Regions from separate parts of the Paenibacillus sp. FSL M7-0896 genome, predicted to be linked through region 1. Evidence: riboswitches for the same ligand, from Rfam matches in the RefSeq annotation. Region 1 holds a riboswitch; each other region holds the start of a gene.
The links. A riboswitch is a leader RNA that binds a small molecule or an ion and turns the genes downstream of it on or off. The one in region 1 is predicted to bind cyclic di-AMP.
Positions count from the first base shown of each region.

Region 2: it holds a riboswitch for cyclic di-AMP, as region 1 does, so the genes downstream of both, MKY12_RS15825 (APC family permease) here and MKY12_RS32495 (C40 family peptidase) in region 1, are expected to answer to the same signal.
Region 3: it holds a riboswitch for cyclic di-AMP, as region 1 does, so the genes downstream of both, MKY12_RS01135 (hypothetical protein) here and MKY12_RS32495 (C40 family peptidase) in region 1, are expected to answer to the same signal.

Region 1 covers NZ_CP150250.1:7,458,382-7,464,082, forward strand. Annotated here, with positions in the region: gene MKY12_RS32470 (hypothetical protein) at 167-460, shown strand; gene MKY12_RS32475 (4a-hydroxytetrahydrobiopterin dehydratase) at 672-947, shown strand; gene MKY12_RS32480 (cytochrome c) at 1,079-1,435, opposite strand; gene MKY12_RS32485 (GNAT family N-acetyltransferase) at 1,563-2,048, opposite strand; gene MKY12_RS32490 (C40 family peptidase) at 2,295-2,786, opposite strand; cyclic di-AMP (ydaO/yuaA leader) riboswitch at 2,791-2,933, opposite strand; gene MKY12_RS32495 (C40 family peptidase) at 3,322-3,750, opposite strand; cyclic di-AMP (ydaO/yuaA leader) riboswitch at 3,808-3,946, opposite strand; gene MKY12_RS32500 (hypothetical protein) at 4,158-4,991, opposite strand; gene MKY12_RS32505 (M1 family aminopeptidase) at 5,001-5,701, opposite strand, start outside.
Region 2 covers NZ_CP150250.1:3,743,087-3,748,787, forward strand. Annotated here, with positions in the region: gene MKY12_RS15815 (iron ABC transporter permease) at 1-145, opposite strand, end outside; gene MKY12_RS15820 (ABC transporter substrate-binding protein) at 297-1,334, opposite strand; gene MKY12_RS15825 (APC family permease) at 1,509-3,326, opposite strand; cyclic di-AMP (ydaO/yuaA leader) riboswitch at 3,455-3,614, opposite strand; gene MKY12_RS15830 (disulfide oxidoreductase) at 3,841-4,275, opposite strand; gene MKY12_RS15835 (thioredoxin domain-containing protein) at 4,272-5,036, opposite strand; gene MKY12_RS15840 (ATP-binding protein) at 5,130-5,701, opposite strand, start outside.
Region 3 covers NZ_CP150250.1:261,012-266,712, reverse strand. Annotated here, with positions in the region: gene MKY12_RS01160 (ThuA domain-containing protein) at 1-37, opposite strand, end outside; gene MKY12_RS01155 (SDR family NAD(P)-dependent oxidoreductase) at 116-838, opposite strand; gene ytxJ (bacillithiol system redox-active protein YtxJ) at 1,066-1,392, shown strand; gene MKY12_RS01145 (glutaredoxin family protein) at 1,389-1,631, shown strand; gene MKY12_RS01140 (WD40 repeat domain-containing protein) at 1,739-3,076, shown strand; cyclic di-AMP (ydaO/yuaA leader) riboswitch at 3,316-3,485, shown strand; gene MKY12_RS01135 (hypothetical protein) at 3,620-4,075, shown strand; gene MKY12_RS01130 (hypothetical protein) at 4,541-4,738, opposite strand; gene MKY12_RS01125 (family 43 glycosylhydrolase) at 4,853-5,701, opposite strand, start outside.

The DNA of each region.
Region 1 (5,701 bases):
CTAACCGCGTAATTCGTCCTTGAACCGCGGGAGAACACTCTGTTCGTAACCAAATCACGTATATTCTTCTTTATCGACATCATTCCCTTTTTTGTGAAGTGATTTTTTCGGCTATAATAGATAAGGTAGGTTATTATTCATCAGCGAAGAAAACGGAGTGATTGATGTGGGAGTTAAGCATGGCAGGGATTACGGTGAAATTCTGGTTGAACTGACAGGAGCCGTTGGACGGATTACAGACGGGTACATTTTTTTTGAAATGGAGCCTGAAGAGTGGACGAATCTGCCGGAGGAATCGAGGCAGGAGGTCTGGGAGGCGCTTGCGGAAGACCTGTTCTACGCGCTGGGCAACGAGCCGGTCATTCAGGTGGGCAGCGGAGTTGTGATGTACGATAAAGAAACACACCGCATTAATATTCTGCTGGGCGATGAGGATCTGGCTTCGGTCGTTCTTGTATAAAGCAGGGGGAAAATGCGGCAGCGGGTTTGTCCCGGGCATCCGGCCATGTTAAAATTGGAAGTGGAGTACTAATTGCCGGGATGTCAGAATACATTTAATCAAAAATCTTTGGCCTGGCACATCCCTTGGACTTTCAGAAGCTGAGGGATGTTTTATTTGAAGGAGAAGAGCAGGCTGAAGGAACCGTTAACTTAGCAAGGGAGGAAACGAATTGCAATTAACTGAGGAACAACTGCAGGAGCAGATCGGCAAGCTTGAGGGCTGGAAGCTGGAGAGGGATAGGCTGGTGCGCAAATATATGTTCAGTGAATATATGAAGGGAATTGCCTTTGTGGATGAGGTAGCGACAATTTCGGAGGCCTTTGACCATCACCCGCATATCACCATTGATTACAAGACGGTTGTTCTGCGGCTGGCTGCAGATGTGGAGAAGCTTGATCTCCGCCAGGCGCATGAATTTAATGAGGCATTCGAGAAGACCCGCTAGAGGACAAGGCCCCTATGGAGACAACAGGAATATCTAATTAATAGAAATGCCCGTGCAAGGATCGTTCGTTATCCTCGTCACGGGCATTATACATTTAAAATGAGGAGCATGGTGTGAGTACAGGTTGCGGATTATTTCTTCTCGGCCAGCCATAGGGCTACATTCGCAATCTCTTCAGGGGCCAGCCTGTCTTTGAAGGGAGGCATCTGTCCGCGGCCCTTGGTGACTATGCTGAAGATCTGAGCTGCGTCATGCGAAGCGCCTTCCTGCTGCAGGCTGGGTCCCGCCCCGCCCTGAAGCTGGTCTCCGTGGCAGGAGATACAATTGGCCTTCACTGTGGCTTCTGCGCCCGCAGCGTCCAGCACAACCTCCGGCATGGTCGGCTTGTTCTGCTCCGCCACCTCGGATTTACCGGGTAGGGTAAACATTAAGATTACTGCAAAGGCACAGGCGGCAAAAAACAAACCGCTCATGATCCATTTCTGCATCTGCATCCGTCCCTCCATGTAAGCTGCTGTCTCCATTATAGCGGATGGTGAAGCGTTATCATAGTATGTGTGTCAAAAAAATGAACACAAATGATCCATTTTTTGCAAAACTCTCTTGTCTCCGGTGCTATTCCTCATAGACCATGCAATAAAAAGGCTTATTACCGGTCGGAGTGCGGCGTTCATAGGTATCCGTTATGGTGAACCCGCATTTCTGGTAGGCGCGGATGGCGCGCTGGTTCCAGGTCAGCACCTCCAGGTCGATCTCACATTCCGGGTAACGCGACCGTGCTGCCTGCACAATAGCCTTCATGAACAGATGTCCCATTCCATGGCCGCACAGCTCGGGCCGCATTCCGACACCAAGCCGGACTACCCCCTCCATCGGAAAGAGCTGGGCGAAGCCGCACAGATCCCCCTCTCCATTCACAACCGATACATATTGCTCACTTCGCAGCTGCGGGTCTCCGAACTCCACGCCCAGCGCCTGCATCTGCTCCCAGGACACCCAGCCGTAAATATTATACGGCGGCTTGTAGCTCCACTCACAGATCTCAGCGGCATGCTGCGGCTCCATAGGCACCACGTAAAAGGTTAGCGGGGAGCTAATCATTGGGGGAGGCCTCCTTCCAAGGGACATAGATTCATTTCTTCTATTAATTATATACAAAAACAGCCAGTTTCGACGCAATTTCCTTACGGAAATGCAGAAACTTGACAAACGGCAAAATATATTTTCCGAAAGCGCAGAATCAGTGTTTTACAAATATAGAGAGGGGTAAGTAATTTTATAGACAAAAAAAGCCCTTCCCCAAGATTTCGGCAAAAATCTCGGAAAAGAGCGTTAGGTTACAAAGGATTATTGTACATCATCGTTGTCTTGGGAATCCGAAGCTACAGTCTTGTAGGCATCTGTACTCATGATTCGCTTGGCGCCAACGTAGCGGCTGACGTAATAGCTGTCACTCAGCGAACTGATGGTTACACCACGTGAGGAAGAGGCATGGGCGAATTCGCCGTCACCAACATAAATACCAACATGGGATATGCCCTTACCGCTTGTATTGAAGAATACAAGATCGCCCGGTCTCATCTCGTCACGGGACACGGCAGAGCCCATCTGATACTGGGAGCCGGATTGATGGGGCAGGTTAATGCCGATCTTATCAAAAACATACATTGTAAATCCGGAGCAATCAAACCCGTTAGTTGATGTACCGCCGGACACGTATTTGGTTCCGATGGCTTTGTCGATCACTTTATCCATTTTGGAATCCGCGAAAGCGCTTCCTGCTCCGATGGTGAAGATAATGGACAAGCTTAGTACTGCGGCTGCTAGCTTCTTCTTCAAAAGTAAATACCCCTTCCAATGCCTACGAGGTTAGCTTAAGGGTTCGGTTGAAGGTCCCCTATGACCCCTCTTAGAATAGGAGGTCAATTCACCCAAAGTGGTTCCCCCGTTTCCCTAATTCATTAGGGAACTCGGCACGACTGTTGATTAGGATTAGCGGTTCATTCAATACATGACAAAACCTTTGTTAAAATCGATTCAATAATTACAAAAATGTTACTAAAAACTCACTGCGATAATTGTAACAAAGACTAAGGCGCTTGGCAATCACTTATAACATATTAATGCATCTTTTTTGCTGTTTTTTAGAGTTATAGCCCTTTCCAAAGACTCATATCTATGCGCAGGGGTTAATTTATATGATTATTTCTTTGTTTTTGCAAGAAAATGCTGTTTCAAGGCTGCGAATTCAGTGTAAAAGGTAGAATAAGGAAAAGGAAAAACCCGGAAATGATTACGGCAATAATCATCCCGGGCTCGTATAAGTTACATTTAGTTGTTAGAGGCTGAAATATTCGGGGTATGCTTCAAGGGTTCAATCGTAAGCGACAGCTTGGTAGGCTGTTGTGCTCATTACTCGTTTGGCGCCAACGTAGCGGTTGGCCCAGTAGGACTGGCTCATCGAACTGATGGTTACACCACGTGAACTTGAGGACTGTGCGAACTTCCCGTTTCCAACATAAATACCGACATGGGACACTCCGTTACCCAGGGTGTTGAAGAACACGAGATCACCGGAACGCAGATTGCTCTTGGATACACTTGTTCCAACTTTGAACTGTGCTTTGGAGGTACGGGGCAAGGTAAGCCCGACATTCTTGAACACATACTTGGTAAATCCGGAACAGTCGAAGCCGCTGGTGGTTGTGCCCCCGGTTTTATACGACGTTCCAATGGTTTTTGAAATCACAGTATCCATCTTAGAATCTGCGAAGGCACTGCCCGCTCCGAGTGTGAATACCATCACAAGACCCAGCGCTGCTGCGGTGCATTTTTTCTTGAAATTCTGACTAATCAAAAGATGTACTCCTTCCAGGGCCTGCGAGGTTAGCTTAAGGATTCGGTAGAAGGTTCCCCTATGACCCCTCTAAAGCGAGATCAATTCACCCAAAATATGGTTCCCCCACTTCCCGGTGCAGGGAATTCGGCGTTTTATGCACCAGAACAGTGACTTATCGGTATTGCTTAAATTGCAAGAGTTACGGAATATTTTGCTTGAAAGATTACAACTTTGTTACTACTGGTACAGCCATCATTGTATCAGAGGATTTCCCCTTTTGCAAATGCTTTTGTCCTCCGTTCAAGCAAAAAAGAGTCCTGCTCCCTGATAAGGGGCTGTGACTCTCTTTAGTATGCCGCTTCAGCAGCTTATTATTGTGGAAATGATTTACTGGACCAAAGGTGGTACTGGGCAGCGATTCCCCACATATCGAACAGCGTGGAGGGCAGCGGAGCTGCCTGGCGGAGCATAAGGGCCGGCAATCCGGGATAGAACAGAGCAGAGGCGCTGCAGAGCAGAATTACGGCCAGGCTTCCCGCCCCCAGAACGATGGATATACCGATCGAAGGCAGCAGCATCTTCAGGCAGATCAGCAGTGAGGAGAACATGCCGGTACCGGCGGTATAGCCGAATTGCATATAGAGCAGAAGCTTGCGGACAAGGAAGAGATAGAGCAGCCAGCCCAGCACATAAGGCACCAGCTTCAGCAGAAGCTGGACATCGAGAACACCGCTGAGCAGATGACGGTACATACGCGGAAGCAGCCAAGAGAGCGGCAGGAGGGTTAGCGCCCATTCGATGAGGCTGAACACCAGCACCGGCAGCCCATATTTTCTCATTCCGGGAAAAAAGAACAGTCCCCGCGCTCCGTCGCGCTCCTGGTGAAGCTCGTGCAGCAGCCCTGCACGGATAAAGGGAGTCACCAGCAGCCTTAGCACTGTCAGCGCAAGCAGCAGCCACAGCCAGTGCTGGACGGCGGGGTCGGTGCGCAGCGCGGTCTGCCCCTCGATATAATACAGCAGCCTGCCTATTCCGCTGCCGCCGGCATTCGCATCCGGGTAGCGGAGCAGGACGGGGACAACCGCGCTTTTAATGAATTTGTACAGGAAATATCCCCAGAACAGCCGGTAGATAAATAGCAGAATCAATATATAGAATTGCTCTTTCATGCTGATCCAACCGCGGGCAATTGAACTTTTCACCATTCCTTCACCTCACCAGACAAGAGTTCCGAGCAGGGTTTCAAGCAGAGTTGATGCACTAAGCGTCCAGCGGGAGAGTGTACGCGGCTCAAGCTCCGCCATTCTGAAATTATTAAGATGCCTGCTCTCCAGCAGAATGGAATGCCCCGGATCGATCTCTGCGGAGACCAGCGGCGCTTTATACGCTAACTCAAAGGAAGTAGCCTTACCCTCGCCATTCCAGTATTGCTGCACCGTGTACCCGTCTGCGAAGGTGAATTTCACGGGAACATCGGGGTACAGGCTGCCCTTGTTGCTTACATCAACCACAGCGCTATAGCGGCTCCCCCCGCCGTCACTGTTGTCCCGTCTGACGGTGAGCCTGATATCGTCGACTGCGAAGTCGGGTGCCCCCCCGCTATAGACATACCGCTCAAAATACGTCTGCCAGGATTGCTTGGTCACTTTCTCCACAACCTTCTGGAAGTCGGCGGTGGACGGATGCTGGAAGCGGTATTTGCGGGCATAGGCGGCGAGGATGGCATCCATATTCTTGGTCCCGGCGATGCGTTCGATATCCTTCAGCACCAGCTTGCCCCGGATGTATACATTGCGAGTGTAGGCGTCATCACCGGTGTATTTCCAGGTCTCCAGCTTAAGCGGCTGTGAAGAGGAGACCAGGCTGGACTGCAGAGGGAGGCTTGAGACCACACCGTATTCCTGTTCCATCAGCC
Region 2 (5,701 bases), 3.7 Mb from region 1:
CGACCGATACGGATACCATCAGGCCGAAGACAATCGCTGCTATTCCCAGCACAAGAATAACAGCAGCGGCAAGCGGCCGCGACCGGACAGATGTGTTCCCTTCAACAGAAGGAGCTTGTAGAGCAGAATCTGTGGATGAAGCCATATGCCGTCTCCTTATCAGGATTATTAGGGAAATATAGATGATTATGATTCTCATTATCGCAAAGATATGAATATTGTTCAACTTAAAAAAGAGGCAGGCTTCTATATCCTGAGGATATAAAAGCCTGCACAATTCTCCGGCCGGTAAAGACCTATTTCACAAAACTGCTCAGAATATCATCGATGGTCTTGGAATTGGCTATAGGGCCGCTGTACAGCCAGCTGGTATCTTTGCCGAATTCATGAACATTCCCTGCCTTAACGGCCGGAATCCCTTTCCAGACTGCACCTTCTGTAATCTCAGCTCCGCTTGCCTTGTCACTATTCACCAGAATGATATGCTCTGCAGTCAGCTCAGATAATTTCTCCAGTGAAATCGGGTTCCACGGTGCTCTGGATTCTGCAGGAATGTCGGTCACGAGATTCGGGAGCTTCACTCCAAGATCGCCATACAATACCGCACCGCTGCTGCGGGTCTCATCTACAATGAAGAAATTCTTGGATACCAGCCACAGAACCGCTACTGAATCATCGCCGATTGCCGCAGATACAGCCGCTTTGGCCGAAGCCGCTTTCTGGTCATAGTCTGCAATAGCCTTCTCCGCTTCCGGTGTCTTATTGAGCAGCTCACCGATCTTGAGCAAGGCTGCGCGCCAGTCACTGCTGACCTCATCGCCGAGTACATAGGTTGGTGCAATCTTATTCAGCTGGTCATAAAGACCGTTCTGAACCGAGCCCTCCGACTGGACGATGTGGAAATCCGGCGTGAAGCTGGTAACGGCTTCAAGCGGCAGGTCATAGCTGATCGGCGGAACGTCCTTAAGCTCAGCAGCAAGGTAAGCCTGAGTACCGTTCTTCGTAGACCACTGGGCAACCGGAGTCACACCGAGTGCTACCAGATAATCCTCCAGATAAGAAGCAATTACACGCTGCGGATTAGCGGGAACGGTCACCTTATGTCCCATTGCATCCGTTACGGTCTTCTCCACAGCGGGTGCAGCAGTTGCTGCAGGTACCGCAGTGGCCTCCGCAGTCGCTTCTGCAGTTGCCGCAGGTGCGGTGCCTGCTCCACCGTTACTGCCTGCGTTGCTATTATTATTTCCGCAAGCGGACAGCAGCAGTGTTGTAGTCATAAGTCCGGCCACCGCCAGCTTCCCGCTTCTTGATCCTTGCAGGTTGAACGAAAACATTGAATACCCCTCCTGTATGTTACCCTCATGATTGGCAAAAGCTCTGTTACCTTCATCTTGTCTATACTGATGATATTGATTCTCATTCTCTATGTCAACCAATAACTTATAATAACGTAAAAACGGCCGCCTCCGCATTAAGCAGAAACAGCCGTCTTCCAATAATCTTCTATATTATTTATGCAGATGGAAAGGTACAGTCGCGATTACAATGTCCTTCTGATTCATCAGATAAGAGCGGATGAACAAGCTGGTCTGATTATGCAGCACCGCCTGCCACCAGTGCTTGGTCACGAATTGCGGAATCAGGACGGTAATATGATCCGTTGAAGAGGTCTTCCACTCTACTGTATCGATGAACTTCACCAGCGGGCGGATAATGCTGCGGTAGCGGGAGCGCAGGACGATCAGGCGTACGCCGGGGTTCCACTCCTCCCACTTCTGCTCCATCTTGTGAATCTCTTCTTCATCGAAGCCTACATATACAGCGACTACATTATCTGTCAATGACTTCGCATAGCTGATCGAATGCAGTACAGCACGAGTCACACCGGCGACCGGAACGACTACGGTGCTTCCTTTGATACAAGGCTTATCGGTAGCCGGGCAGATCCGCAGCTGATCGGCAATATTCATATAATGGCGGTGAATCCGGTGGAACACGATGATAACAGCCGGCAGGAAGATGAAGGCCATCCACACGCTGGAGAATTTAGTGATTATGAAAATCAGGGTGATCGTTAATGTAGTGAGCATCCCCACTGTATTGACGGCGAACTTGCTCTGCCAGCCTTTCGGCTTCGTTCTGTACCATTGGACCATCATGCCCAGCTGCGACAGCGTGAACGGAATGAATACCCCTACTGCATATAATGGAATGAGTCCTTCCGTATTCCCGTGAAACGCCGCCACCAGCACAGCCGACATGACACCGAGGAAAATAATACCGTTGGAGAAGCCCAGCCGGTCGCCGCGCACCATGAAGGCATGGGGCAGATATTTATCTTTGGCGAACATGAACGCCAGCAGCGGGAAGGCCGAGTACGCCGTATTGGCTGCCAGGAACAGGATAACCGCCGTAATCCCCTGAATGAAGAAGTACAGTCCGCCGCGGCCGAAGGTAGATTCGGTAATCTGTGAGACCACGGTGGCCTTCTCATCAGGCATGATACCGTACCAGTAAGCGAGCAGCGTAATACCTGTGAACATTACCCCGAGAATGAGGCCCATGAGCATCAGCGTTTTGGCTGCATTTTTCTCCGCGGGCGCTTTGAAGTTAGGAATGGCATTGGAGACCGCTTCTACCCCGGTCAGAGCCGAACAGCCGGAGCTGAAGGCCTTCAGCAGCAGGAACATACTCACGTTCGATACCGCCGAGCCAATCTCAGGAACATGGGCATGGGCGCCGCCGGTCATATATTTGAAGACCCCCGAGATGATGAGCACGAAGATGGAAACAACGAACAGATAGACCGGGATAGCGATGAAGGAGGCCGATTCGGTCACTCCCCGCAGGTTAACAATCGTTAAGAGCACGATAACAGATACCGCTATCAGAACACTATGATTATGCAGACTTGGAAAAGCTGAAGTGATTGCATCCGTCCCCGCCGAGGCACTTACCGCCACCGTCAGAATGTAATCCACCAGAAGAGAGCCGCCGGCCAGTAAGCCGGTATGAACCCCGAGGTTGGTTTTGGCTACAATATAAGCACCACCGCCCTGCGGATAAGCAAATATCGTCTGCCGGTAGGATAGAATCAGAATGGCCAGCAAGCCCAGTACGGCTAATGCAATTGGCAAAGAGTACCAGATAGCGGTGAACCCGGCGGCCACCAGTACAATCAGAATTTGTTCTGTTCCGTAGGCTACAGACGAGAGCGCATCAGAAGACAGGACAGCCAGTGCTTTCACCTTGGATAACTTTTCATGATCGAGTTCGTTCGACTTCATCGGACGCCCGATCAATAGTCGTTTTACCTTGCTTACCATTGTAGTAACAGTTCCTCTCTTGGTTAAGTTGAAACGGGTTTCCCTGCGCTGTTTTCATAAGTGGATTTCATAAATGCAGGCACCAAAATAAGCATACGGAAATGATCCGCATGCCTTAGTGTGCATGGTCATTATCCCACTAGTGGCTTACGAGGTTAGCTGGCGGATTCGGACTGTGGTAGCCCTACGGTTACAGGTCAAGTAGCCTGCCCCGATTCACCCCTTTTGGCCTTGGCCAAAGTGTGGTTCCCCCGTTTTTCCTTCCGGAAAATTCAGCGCATATTCAACTTCTCACAAGGACTAATATTAAGCTACAACACGTCTTCCGTAAAGCGTGGAAACAAATGAAAAAAGAATGAAAAGCACTCAAAACAACCAAATTCATCATCCGGTATGTCTTGATCTTTCATTCTCTTTCATTATCCCTTTACCACGTGATTTTACAGGGTTTTTGCATATTATTTTTCGCTAAAATTAAGGGTATTCTCTTCTCTTCCTTCTGCCCGTCAGCTTCTTACTCCGCAGGCTCCTCTTTGCGTCCTGTCCAGAGCAGAATGGAGATTAAGGCAAAGGCTATAAGTGCAAGCAGAGGGATCGTTATAAATCCGAACCAGTTCAGATAATCCTTGTTGCACGGTACGCCGATGGTACAGGGAAGCACCTTGCTGAGCGCCGGAATTTTCTGCTCCGCATAATGATATATGGAGATGCTGCCGCCGATCAGACTAAGGGGAAGCACATAAGGAATGATCCGCTTGTCCGCCCGGTAGGTGGCGATCCCCAGCAGGAACAGCTGCGGATACATGAAGATCCGCTGGAACCAGCATAGCTTACAGGGCTCGTAATTCAGTACCTCACTGAGATACAGGCTTCCTGCTACAGCAACCATACAGACGAACCAGGCCAAGTAGAGACAGTTACGCCGGCAGAAGGCAGAGAAGGCGGTCATTGGGCGGCCCCTGCTCCCGCTGCTACTGTTGCTGCCTGAATCTGGGCGTCAATCGCCTCCATATTGAAAGGCTCCTTCACCTTGATGCCGTTCACGTACAAGGATGGCGTATTCGTTACGCCCGTATCGGTGCCAAGCTGAATATCCCGCTCCAGCTCGCTTACGTAGGTACGCTCGTCAATGTCCTTGCGCAGCAGGTCGTAATCCACCGGCAGCTCCAGCTGCTTGGCGAGACTCACCAGGAAGTCAGGTGTAGCCCATTCCTTCTCTTCATTCCCCTGATTGGCATAGATCGCATCGAAATACTTCCAGAACGCTTCCTGGTTCTGATGATAGACCGATAGCGCTGCCAGGGAGGCCGTTCTGGAATCCGTACCGAGGAAGGCCAGATTCACGAAATAGAAGGCTGCTTTATTCTGATCGACATAGCCCTGAACGATCTGCGGCTTGATCACACCGGTGAACTGGGCGCAAGCCGGACATTTGAAATCGCCGAATTCCACAATTTTGACCGGAGCATCCTCCTTGCCAAGCCGCATCATTTCGCTGTAATTGAAGGCAACCGGCTTACTGTCTGTACCGGCAGGCGAAGAGTCCTTCGATGCCAGCATAAATAAGCCTACAAAAATAATAATGACGATGGCCACCGTACTCACGATCAGAATTCTCGTTTTCTGCTTCTGCTGCTCCTGCTCTGCCCTGCGCTTCTCCTGCTTGCTCATCTGGGGAGCCGTGACATTGTTCTTTTTTGTTTTGCTCAAAGAGAGTTCCTTTCCGTCCTCAGGACTATCGTGATAAAAGAATAGTTACTTTCAAATTATATAATGTTAACTCTCTTGTTGGCAATCGCTGTCTTATACGGCTTCATTCTCCTCCGCTGACTCCCCCTCCCCTGTATCCTTGCCGAAAAATACCTCCGGGGAATGCTCCTGCGACTGCAGCTTAATTCTGAAGAAGAATTGTGTGCCGCCCCCTTCTGCCGGTTCTGCCCAGATCTCTCCTTGCATCAGGTCTACAAGCTTCTTGCAGATCGCAAGGCCCAGACCCGTGCCGGGGTACTTACGGGTATGCGACCCGTCCACCTGCGAGAAGGACTGGAAGAGCAGCTGCAGCTTATCCGGTGAGATGCCAATGCCGGTGTCGCGCACCATGAATTGCAGCGCCTGAGCGGTCTCCCTGACGCCATAGGACTCCACCTTAACCGTTACCGTGCCGGATGGCGTGAATTTCACCGCATTGCCGATCAGGTTGATGAGAATCTGGCGGATACGCGCAGCATCCCCGGTGAACTTGTCAGGAAGCCCCTCCTCGATCAGAAGCTCCAGAGATAACGGCTTGTCTTGTGTGCTCACCATGAACAGGTCCATACAGCCCTGGAGCAGCGCCTTCAGCCCGAAAGAATCCTTGTTCAGCGAGAGGGCATCCG
Region 3 (5,701 bases), 530 kb from region 1:
TATAGCTGCCGAACGCCAATGCTTTGTATGAAGACATGCTACACACACCTCTCTTTTGCCAAGTTAGCCTGACCGGAAAGTCAGTGTCACCCCTGATTCGTTACCCCTGCCGCTGTCACCAGGGCCAGAGATTGCCGTCCAGATCGATATAAGCCGGTTCTTCGGCCAGATACATCTTGTGGTTATGAACGATCGTCATAATCTTGCCTGCTGATTCTTCAGGAGTTACAGGCGCCTCTGCATCCTTCTCCCCGTTCATATAGGTCTGCAGCCAGCCGGGATGGAAGACCAGCACTTGTCCGCCCATCGCACGCAGATGATTGTGCAGCAGCGAAGACTGCATATTAAGCGCGGCCTTCGACATACAGTAGCCATACATATTGATCCGCTTGTTCCGCCCGATGCTTCCGGCCTCCGACGAGATATTAACCACCAGACGCTGGCGGCCTTGCAGCAGTAAGCCCATCAATGCATTGCTCACCCTCAGCGCACCCAGCGTGTTCACGTTATAAATCTCCGCCATAGCTTCATCATCCATATCCACGAGCACTGTTGCATCATCAGACTTGTGGATAATCCCTGCGTTATTGATAATCATATCAAGGTGCCCTGTACTTCCGGCAATACTCCGCGCGGCCTCCTTTACGCTCCCTGCACTGCCGATATCGAGAGGAACCAGCTTCAGGCTATCCGGGTATTGCGCTTTCAAAGCTTCAAGTAGCGCAGGGTCCGGCAAATACTGTCCGGCAAACACCATGTACTTACTCTCCAAAAGAGATCGAACGAGGAATAATCCCAGTCCACGGTCAGCACCGGTAACACAGGCAACCCTTTTCATGAGCTCCCCCCTCCTATCTGCATAATTATGCTACGAGCCTAGGTCCATCCCTCTCACATTAGCATGGCTGCAGGCCGTTAACAACATCCTGCAAGGGAGGGCAGGCTAAGCAGAACTTTACTTTTGCTTTAATTTTGAACTATGCTACAATCATGATTAATAGTTGTTAACAACACAATTGTTGACAACAGGTTTCATTAACTCTTACCCAGGAAGGTGATCCTACGATGTCAATTCAACAAATCCACACTAAGGAAGAATTACAGCAATATATCGGGCAGCCTGGCAAAAAACTGCTCTTCAAGCACAGCACCACCTGCCCGATCAGCGCCAAGGCCAACGAGGAATTCCAGGCCTATACACAGCATTCAGATACTCCTGCAGCCGTGGTCCATGTGATCGAAGACCGTCCTGTCTCCAATCAGATTGCTGAGGATTTCGGGATCAAGCATGAATCCCCGCAGATTTTCCTGCTGGAGGACAGCGAAGTCCGCTGGAACACCTCACACTGGAAGATTACCCAAAAAGCGATAAAGGAAGCAGTGGAACAATGAGCGCGAACGTAATTGTCTATTCAACCTCCGGCTGTGGCGAGTGTAATCAGGTCAAGCAGCTGCTGGAGAGCAAGGGCATTCCCTTCGAGGTCCGGGATGTGATGACCAGCTCCGTCTATCAGGAGGAAGTGGAGAAGCTGGGCTTCATGGGCATTCCAGTCACCGTATCCGGGGACCGGGCGGTCAAGGGCTTCAATCTCCCTGAGCTTCAGGAGCTTATGGATGCTGCTGTTCTGTAATATACACAAAGGTGCTGTCCTCTCAACAGGAGCAGCGCCTTTTTTTTGCGATTCATCGATGGAATAATTGTATATTTATATATATCTGGACAAGGAGGATTGATCCTTTGAAGTGGCTACAGGATGAGCATGCCGCCAAATGGCGTGAAGAAGGACAGCGTTATGCGAGCGACGTTAATCAATTCGTACATAAAGGACTGACTGAAGGCTGGGACAAAGCGGGAAAAGAACCCGCAGAGGATACACGCGGGGGCCTCGCCGCCAAAATCTATAAGATGATTCGAGAAGCTAATGAGCACGGTGAGATTACTGAGCTGCGGGAGCAACTACCGGCGGCAACGTGGCCGCTCTCCGGGCACTTCCAGAAGGAGATGCAAGCAATTCGCGGTATTCATTTCATCAGTGATGATGCTCTGGTGTTCAGCACCGGCTCACCTTGGGAGAAGAATGTAGTTGTAGCAGTACATAAGGATGTTATTTCCGTATTCGACGAGTTTAGCCTGGTTGGGACATCTCCTGACAATCAGTTCTATGCACTCGCCGGAATTCAAGGCATTACCATTATGCAATCCATGAACAGCACTCTACAAGGAAAAGTTGTAGCAGATCTCTCATGGCGTGAGCTGAATGGCACGATTCAAGCGCTGGACCCGGAGTTTACTGTTTTGAACATAGACAGCCTGGATCAGGAGTTACCCTTGGAGCAAGTCATTCCTTTTAACGGGGGCCAAGCATTATTGCTTGTTACGAGCCAGGGGATTTTCCTGGTCCAGCAATCGCAGGAGAAGGAGAAGCTATGGGAGGTGAAGCTGCTGCATCCTGATCTCGAAGAATATAAAGCAGATGAGCTGGAGCATATTGACATTGACATGCCGCATGGTGCCGTCTCTCCGGATGGAAGATGGATTGCCTATGGCAGCCAGGGCAGTGATCATCTTTTATATGACACAACTTCAAGGCAGGTTCACTTATTCAATCCGGAATCCAGTTACCCGCACTATACTATATTTACGAAGGACCAGCACAGCGTGTGGTACAATGCCTGCCACTTCTATAATGGCGTTACCCTTACTGTGTCCCTTGAAGATGCGGAAGCAGGAAAGCTCTCGTACGATCAGGAATATCCGGTCGTTAACGAGGAAGCCCGGGTATATGCGGCGGCGGCACTGAAGGACGGTGTTGTCATTGGCGATGCCTATGGATACTTGAGGCTCATTGATGCAGAGGGGCGGGAGCTGTGGCGTTATTATGCCGGAAGCACCATTTCTGGATTAGCTGTCAATCCGGATGAGACCATACTGGCCGTGGGGACTTATGGAGGGATGCTGCATTTCCTGGACCTTCATGCCACTGAACGCAGCGACTATGAGATTACAACAGGAACCGTTCGTGAGATGAAGCGGATTATTGCCTGGAAGAATCAGAATGAGCCGCTTTGGTGGTGAGCTGATACATGGAGAACCCTTCTTCCCCACCGTCGTCTGCCAAAAATAAAAAACAGCGCTTGAGCGAGATAAATGGCAGATAATCTGCTACATATAGGTGTTTTGGCTTCCATTTGCTTAGCCATTCAGCCATTTGCTGAAAATAAGGCGAATAGCACTCTTTTCCATTTTTACAAACCCCCTCTGAAGAGAGTATGATTCGTGTTGAAAGCAAATGAATGCATTCATGAAAATGAGCATATGCATGCACGCTGAATTTCCGTCATGTGGAAAACGGGGGAACCATCCGGCCGTCAGGCCGACTTGGGGTGAATCCGAAGGAGAATGCCACGCGCAGGTCTCCGGCAGGTAGGGCGACTCTCACCGTCCGAATCCGACAGCTAACCTCGTAAGCGCCAAGAGAGAGCCCTGATCCGCCACGCTTTTGTGCCAGGCGTCTTAAGCCTGTTACCCACAACCGCAGGCAGAGGTCCTCCTCTGCCTGCGGTTTTTTGCGCGCTGGAATGAACTGCACAGTATAGATTCAGGAAGGAACGTGACCACATGCCTGACCCCTTATCGCCCAAACTAACCGCCGCTGCCGGATTCAACCACTACACCCAGCAATATAGCGGTCCCGTCTATGCGCTTAGCTGCCTGCTGCTGGAGCAAGGCGTCCGCGCCGAACAAGCTGCAACCGCCACCTTCGTGGCACTCCATCCACTATGGCTGAAGGGCCGCCTCTCAGGGGACGCCGCTGCTGCGGCTGCCTACAGAGAGTGCATCCGCCAGTGTGCCATGCTCGCCCACGACCGCAGCCGCTGCGCTTCTGCGCCGCTGAGCTGGGACGATCACGTTGCCAGTGCCTTATGGTACGGCATCCAGCTCCCCCTGTCCGACATCAGCCAGATTCTGGAGTGCAGCGTCCCCGAGCTCAAGGCCCGGCTCAGAGGAATACGCGAACAGATGGCAGCCGCCCATTCAGCCTTGCCTGCTGTGCACCGCCCTTCGGCAGGTTGAGACTGGGAATAATGCGGGATACGCGGGATATAGGAATGAGTGCGGCGGAATGAGTTGGATGTGGCGGAATTAGGGTACGGATGCGACAAAAGGAGATGGATAGCGGGCCATGCGGACTACAGATCCTCTATTTCGGCAAATGGGACCATTCCGAAGGCCATGCGGACTGAGAGGCGCTTAATTAACCCATTCCGCCTCATTTTGCGCTCCATACAGCCCTTTAAGGTCCTCTCAGTCCGTAACGGGGAGAAAATCGGTCTTTTTCACAAAATAAGGGCCGCTGAGTCCGCCTACAAAACAACATCCCCCCACAAAGCGGGGCTCTAACAAATAAAGCCGCAGCATCCGCCGCGACTTCGTCCTTGACTCTCAGCGCCAGCACCCGTACAGTACTTGGCCCATCTTACATAGCTCAATCATCCCATGCACTCATCCTGTCTCCACCAACCGTTCAGTACATAGAACTCAGCCCTTGCCCTTACCACCCTTGCCGCCCTTGGCGAACCGCCAAAAAGCCATACAGCAGCCGAGCAGGCCGGCTCCCAGCAGAAGGGTCTGTAACGCCCCCAGCCAAGTCGATTGATCCGACGGGATCAGGCTGCTGATAATAATCAGCAGGATCGAGGCCGCGACCAGCACGGGGGTTTGTCTACTTTTCTTCACAACACTTCACCACTCCTAAAGACTAATACTACTAAGGTACACCATCTCCGGCGTTTTCACCAGTTCACCACGGCTCCGGGCACACCCGGGCGGAAGAACGTATGGCGTCCTTGGCTAGTAATTCTTCACTCCATAGTAGTCAAAATCAGCGAAGGAGTCATGCTGGTGGGCATCAACGGAACCGATGAAATTGAACAAGCCTGTAAATCCGCCAATCTCCCCTGGCTCCCCGTTCACGCCTTCATCCGACAGATAGAGTACATCAATGTTTTCTACAAAAGCTTGCCAATCCCCGTTATCCCCGAAACGGTAAAGGATACTCGCGATGCCTGAATGATAGATAATCTTGAGCTCCGCTGTGTCTTCAGGGACTGGAATATAATGGTGGACCAGCTCAATGCGTTGCCCCAGCTTGGCCTGAAGTACGTATAGAACGGTGCCCTCTGATTCGGAGTGGGTCAAGTGAACGTACAGCCAATTATTCGAATCATAGTATAGCCCCAGACCGGCCGTTTCCGAGTAGTGATCGGGATGAAATTCCACCTTGGTTTGAACTTCATAATGAAGGGAAGTTGCGCGTGTGGCCATAATCGCCGGATGGATCTGCGAGAACAAAGAATTCTCTCCATGAATGCGTAAGTAACCCGGACGTTCAACCGTATTCACCCATGCCGCTTGCTGGTCCCGGTACGGAGTCAGAAAATGAAGATCATATTTCTCCTGATTAAAATCATCAAATACGTCATGAGAGATTCCATCGGCCTCTAATTCAACACCTGTCATCCCCTCAACTTCCATTTTCGCCACATTCGATCCTTCCTTCATTTCCAGCCAGCCATCCTCTGTCCAATGCATTTTTTGAATAGAGGTTTCACGGCCTAATGGATTTAAGAGCGTTCCTTCCACAGGCCGTGACATGAGATGAGCAATATACCATTCGCCTGTTTGAGTTTGCACTAATGA